Regions from separate parts of the Shewanella sp. SM87 genome, predicted to be linked through region 1. Evidence: riboswitches for the same ligand, from Rfam matches in the RefSeq annotation. Region 1 holds a riboswitch; the other holds the start of a gene.
The links. Region 1 has a riboswitch for lysine ahead of lysC (lysine-sensitive aspartokinase 3). Riboswitches for the same ligand answer to the same signal wherever they lie in the genome.
Positions count from the first base shown of each region.

Region 2: another riboswitch for lysine. It lies ahead of L5M11_RS00480 (Na+/H+ antiporter NhaC family protein); the one in region 1 lies ahead of lysC (lysine-sensitive aspartokinase 3).

Region 1 is NZ_JAKKSC010000019.1:6,960-10,378, forward strand. It holds gene arcA (two-component system response regulator ArcA) at 1-634, opposite strand, end outside; gene L5M11_RS15245 (DUF3293 domain-containing protein) at 1,223-1,657, shown strand; lysine riboswitch at 1,758-1,932, shown strand; gene lysC (lysine-sensitive aspartokinase 3) at 2,083-3,419, shown strand, end outside.
Region 2 is NZ_JAKKSC010000001.1:103,347-106,765, forward strand. It holds gene L5M11_RS00480 (Na+/H+ antiporter NhaC family protein) at 1-1,547, opposite strand, end outside; lysine riboswitch at 1,627-1,823, opposite strand; gene L5M11_RS00485 (electron transfer flavoprotein subunit alpha/FixB family protein) at 1,919-2,845, opposite strand; gene L5M11_RS00490 (electron transfer flavoprotein subunit beta/FixA family protein) at 2,846-3,419, opposite strand, start outside.

The sequences.
Region 1 (3,419 bases):
AATGCTTACGGATACGACGGATAGTCACGTCTACGGTACGATCGTGTGGCTTAAGTTCACGGCCAGTCATTTTCATCAGTAGATCGGCACGAGTCAAAATTTTGCCTGGGTTTTCAACAAAGTGCAGCATAGCGCGGAACTCGCTACGTGGCAGTTTGTAAGATTCACCCTGTGGGCTCACTAATGAACGGCTGTTGATCTCTAAGCTCCAATCATTGAAGCGGTAGTATTCTACTGAGCTCTTTTCTTCGACTTCAGCGCCAGCGCTGTTGACACGAGTCAGAAGGTTACGAGCACGAATCGTTAATTCACGTGGGTTGAACGGCTTGGTAATATAATCGTCCGCGCCAATTTCAAGTCCAAGAATTTTGTCGACTTCGTTGTCACGACCTGTCAGGAAGATAAGACCGATGTTGTTGATTTCACGTAGTTCACGTGCCAACAATAGACCATTCTTACCTGGCAAGTTAATGTCCATAACGACCAAGTTAATTTTGTTTTCCTGCATAGCCTTATGCATTTCTGCGCCATCATTGGCCTCAGTTACCACATACCCTTCTGCCTCGAAAATACTTCTCAGCGTGTTACGGGTAACGGCTTCATCTTCAACGATCAGAATGTGCGGATTTTGCATATTATTTACCTAAATTTTAATCAGTTTATACTAACCAATAAGAGCAACTTACTTCGGGCTCTTATATTCATAAAAGCGTTGATACTTCCTTGAACTGCTTTGTGCTCAAAAGGAAAATCTTTACGGTGACATCTATATCTTGATGTAGATTAAGTGCACGTTTAAGTGTAATACGAGAAAACGTAATCAGTACCAACTTCGATAAGCAATAGTTAGAATAAGTTCCTTAACTATTGTTTTTTTTAAATGTTTAAAAGACAAATCAAATGTAGAACAGATTTTAAACAGATGCCCGGTCAGTTCACGTTACTTTAAGCGATATATGTAACAAACTGTATTGAACGATAAGCATCTTGCTCAATCTGTTTCAACTCACCAGTACGTACATTGTACTCGTTTTAGTCATTTGTTAACAAATGAAATGTTAACAAATTTTAGGTGAGCAGGGGTTTTTACCATGATATTTACTTTAGCTATTGATTAGTATAACTAATGTATTTCTTATTCCTGTGAGCCAGTTCACGCCTCTTTGGATTTTACAATCACTCTGCTACACTAGCTTGGGTTCATTTTTCGACTAGACTACCAATGGACAATACGACTCAAAATTTGTGGCAATGTTACCAAGCGCCGTTGTTTTTGCTGACTCAAGCATTATCCTGTGATTTTTCCTTTGCTGTTATTACCGCTCATAATCCCGCTTCAAAGCTTCTCTCTCCTAGCCAAAACCGTTTACTCGATCGCCAACTTCTCCGTGAAATTGAATTACTCGGTAGCCCTTATCGTGCTTTAGTGGGCGCAGCACCGGATTTATCCCACATGGAAAAAAGTTGGGCCGTGTTTATCGATAGAACGATGGCATTGCAATTGGGTAAGAAATTTAATCAATATGCGATTTATGTTGTCGAACAAGGGGATGTGAGCTTAGTGCCTTGCACCTTGGATGGACATGATGAAGTGTGTTTAGGCAAATTTAGAGATTATGTGCAGCTGGTATACGAGCTACCCGATTTGAACATTTAGTTGTTTTCAAAAGATTTTATTTAAATTGTTCATTTGTTATGAAATTAGCATTGACTTCATTAGGGGTTTATTGCTACTTTTTTCGTCCCTTTCCTAGGAAAGGAACAGAAGAGGAGCGTTAACTAGGTAGTCGGTCAGAGGAGCACAAACTCCAGCGATGACTGATGAGGGAGATTAACGCCGAGGCATAGATATGGTTGCTGCATGTTTATGTCGGTCGCTCAGGCTGAATCCTGACGATTGTCACCTGTAATTGGTGGAGAGCTTCTGGTGACGATTGCTGTTTCCCTTCTTTTGGGGTGCGTTATCATTGAGCACCAGGCTCTTCGAACGAAGTCAGTTCGGAGTGTGATCATGTTAGTTAATCAATATCTTATTCAATCTGCATTTATTTGTTGCCCTACGTGTTTCACGGAGGTGCGCTAATGTCCCTCGTTGTCGCAAAATTTGGTGGCACCTCAGTTGCCGACTATAACGCTATGAATCGCTGTGCAGACATAGTGTTAGCTAATCCTCATTGTCGTTTAGTCGTGGTCAGCGCTTCGAGCGGCGTGACTAATCTGTTAGTGGAATTGACCCAAGAATCGATCAACGACGATGGCCGATTACAGCGATTAAAACAAATTGCCCAAATTCAATATGCGATTTTAGATAAGCTCGGTCGTCCTAACGATGTGGCCGCCGCATTAGATAAATTATTGAGTCGCATGTCGGTATTGAGTGAAGCGCTCGCATCACAACGCAGCAAAGCGACTATGGATGAGTTGTTGTCCCTCGGTGAGCAATGTTCTTCGGCGTTGTTTTCGGCGGTGATCCGCGAGAAAGGTGTCAACTCAAGTGCCTTCGATGTGCGCCGAGTATTACGTACTGACAGCCACTTTGGCCGCGCTGAACCTCAGGTTGAAAAGATTGCGACTTTAGCTCGTGATTATCTACAGCCACTGTTAGCGGAGCAAGTGATTGTGACACAAGGCTTTATCGGTGCCGATGAATCGGGTCAAACGACCACGTTAGGTCGCGGCGGTAGTGATTATTCTGCTGCACTGTTAGCTGAAGCGTTACGCGCCTCAGCGGTAGAGATTTGGACCGATGTCGCGGGGATTTATACAACGGATCCTCGTTTGGCGCCCAATGCCTTTCCGATTGCCGAGATCAGTTTCAATGAAGCCGCCGAGATGGCGACCTTTGGTGCCAAGGTATTGCATCCAGCGACTATTCTTCCTGCCGTTCGTCAGCAAATTCAAGTGTTTGTGGGTTCAAGTAAAGAGCCTGAAAAGGGCGGAACTTGGATCCGTCATCAAGTGGAAGATGCGCCCGTATTCCGCGCTGTGGCTTTGCGCCGCGATCAAACCCTGTTAAATCTTCACAGCTTGCAAATGTTGCATGCGCAGGGCTTTTTAGCGGAAACCTTTGCGACATTAGCGCGACATAAGATCAGTGTGGATTTGATTACCACATCAGAAGTGAATGTGTCTCTAACCCTCGATAAAACCGGTTCAGATTCAAGTGGACAAGGTCTGTTGAGTGAGGCATTGCTGCAAGAATTATCACAGCATTGTCGTGTGCGAGTTGAAGATGGATTGGCCTTAGTGGCGATTATCGGTAATCGTATTGCGACGACACCGGGTATCTGTCGCCGTGTATTTGAAGTGTTAGAGCCACACAATGTGCGGATGATTTGCCAAGGTGCCAGCCCACATAATCTGTGTGTGTTAGTGGCCGAAGCGGAAGCGGCACAAGTGGTTAAATCGCTGCATCAAAA
Region 2 (3,419 bases), on a different contig from region 1:
TTGATTTTAAGTACGATAATACTGATCACAAATGCCACACTACAAGCCACTAAACCCGCGACAACAGACTCGGTAAATCCAAGTGCCACATAACCCACTAAGCTAATAAACGCCGCAATGAGTGCATAAGGTAGTTGAGTCACCACATGGTCGATGTGGTGGCAACTAGCACCCGTAGACGACAAGATAGTCGTGTCGGAAATTGGCGAGCAGTGATCGCCAAATACAGCCCCCGCCAGCACAGAGGCAAGCATAGGCAACATCATGCCAGTGTGGCTTCCCATCGCCATATCAGCAGCAATCGGCAACATGATCCCGAACGTACCCCAGCTAGTACCAGTTGAGAACGCGGTAATACCTGCTAGCACAAACATTAAGGCGGGTAAAAACGCGAACGGAATATTTCCTGTTGCTAAACTCGCCATAAACTTACCGGTTTCGAGTTGACCAATCACACCTGCGATTGTCCAAGCAAATAACAGGATGTAAATCGCCGGCAGCATAGAGCGAGCGCCCTGCACTATACCTTTGACTATCATCAATTTCTCAACGCCTTGCACTAAATTCAATATCAGCGAAACAGCTAGACCAATTAATGCACCAAAGAAAAGTGATGAACTGACATCGGTTTTCTCAAAAGCAGAAATAATATTAAATTCAATCCCTTCCGCCGCGAGTACTTGAGCGCCACTGTTAATCATAAAATAGAGGGTTGCAAATACCAATACGGTAATCGGCAGGAACAGACCTAAAATCTTACCGGTTTCGGCTTCAGGTAAATCCGCGTTCGCCCCAGGCGGTAATCCTTTAGACTCATCGTATAAATTACCACGTTGGGCATTGAGCTCATGCTCACGCATTGGCCCAACATCTAATCCCATAAAGACAACAAAAAGTAATAATAACAAGGAGAAGATTGCATAAAAGTTCATCGGGATCATTTGAATAAAAATACTCAAATGACCCGTATCAGCAAAACCATGGGCAGTTAATATCCCGCCAATGAGTGCGATAATATAAGCGCCCCAGCTCGAAACTGGAGAAATAACGCACACAGGCGCCGCAGTAGAATCTAATAAATAAGCTAACTTAGCGCGGGAAACATAATAACGATCGGTAACAGGTCGAGCGACCGAACCAACAACTAAGCTATTGAAATAGTCGTCAATAAAAACTACGCAACCTAAAAACATGGTCAATAGTTTAGCGTCACGTTTATTACGTATATGTAAACGAGCCCAATCGGCAAAAGCCCGCGCGCTGCCACTTACGGTAATTAACGCTGTGATCATTCCCAGTACAATTAAGAAACCGAGAATATATAAGTTCCACGAATTTAGACCTTTATCAGTCCAAAAAAGCCCTTTCACGCCATTAAATACAAACTCACCCGTTGCTAAAGGTGAAAATTGATTGAGCAATAAAGCACCAATTAAAATACCTAACCCCAAAGAAAGCAGTACACGGCGAGTCAATATCGCCAACACGATAGCCACCGCAGGCGGCAACAAGGAAAGTGCCGAATCGGCATAATTCATAACAGTCATTGATTATTATCTTCGTTAAATACGAATGGAGGGCGACTGAACTGGTGGGAAAAGGCAATAGATACCCAAGGTCACCTGTCCTATCAGTAGCGCTCCATAGTAACTATTCCCAATATCCATATCGGAAAATACTATGGCAGTGCTGCACCTATTAGGTACAACCCCAGCAGTCGATCGTGATAAATCGAACCACTTCGGCACCAAATCCTTTCGCAATCGATCAACGGAATCACCCTACTGATCACTACTAATATTTGGCGCGCCTCTACTTCTAAGAACGCCCTTGCACGGGCGTGAGGCACATAAAAACATAAGCGGCTTAGCAGATGCTACCGCAAAGCCACTTAATGTGACCTAGATCACAGATAAAATCAACTGAGACTTGTAATCAGCTCAGGAACCGCCTCAAACAGATCTGCAACGAGTCCATAATCGGCAACTTGAAAAATCGGCGCTTCAGGATCTTTGTTGATTGCAACGATGACTTTAGCGTCTTTCATGCCGGCTAAATGCTGAATCGCGCCAGAAATACCGACGGCAATATACAAGTTTGGCGCAACGATTTTACCGGTTTGACCCACTTGTAAATCGTTAGGCACAAAACCTGCGTCAACTGCGGCGCGTGATGCGCCAACTGCTGCACCGAGCTTGTCAGCAAGTTGTTCTAACATGCCGAAGTTTTCACCACTGCCCATGCCTCGGCCGCCAGATACGATAATGCCAGCATTGCCTAACTCTGGACGGGCAGAAACTGTCAGCGATTGAGAAACAAACTGAGTTCTCGCTTCAAACACTTTATCGAGTGTCGTCACAGCCGCACTGTTACCTTCTGGCGCAGCGTCAAACGCACTGGCGCGCACTGTCATCACTTTAATGGCATCATGGCTTTGCACTGTCGCTAAGGCGTTACCCGCATACACAGGGCGCACAAAGGTATCGGCATTGACAACAGTAATGACTTCTGAGATTTGCGCGACATCTAATAATGCCGCAACGCGCGGAAGCGTGTCCTTACCTAAACTTGAAGCCGAGGCCAGAATGTGACCATAGTTTGGCGCTAAGTCCACCAGCAATTTGGCAAAATTTTCCGCTAAATGCGCTTCATACACGCTGGCATCGGCAACGAGTACTTGGCTAACGCCTTGTAGTGCCTGTGCCGCTTGGACAACCGCGCCACATTGGTGACCAGCTACTAAAACATGTACTTCATCGCCTATGGCGCGGGCGGCGGTAACAATTTTTGCCGTATCGAGTTTCAGTGCTGCATTATCATGTTCAGCTAATACTAAAATGGCCATTTAGATCACCTTCGCTTCATTTTTTAACTTTTCAACTAGCTCGGCTACCGACGCTACCATGATGCCCGCTTTACGTTCAGCTGGCGGAGTGACCTTCACAATCGTTTGGTGACTCTTTAACGTCACGCCTAAGTCTGCCACAGTAAATACTTCTAATGCCTTACGCTTAGCTTTCATTATGTTAGGCAATGAAGCGTAACGGGGTTCGTTCAAACGTAAATCGGCGGTCACAACAGCAGGTAAAGGTAATTTGAGAGTTTGCATGCCGCCGTCAATTTCACGGGTGACTTGTAACGTATTCCCTTCTAATTTGATTTCTGAAGCAAAGGTCGCCTGTGGCATATCCATTAACGCGGCAAACATTTGGCCAGTTTGGTTATTATCACCATCGATGGATTGCTTACCAAAAATCACCAGCTCTGCTTGTTCTTTGTCTTGTACCGCTTTGAGCAATTTGGCGATAGACACTGGCACGAGCTCTTCTTCAGTATCGATATGAATTGCACGATCTGCGCCTAATGCAAGCGCGGTACGCAGTTGTTCTTGCACGGCTTTATTACCAATACTGACAACA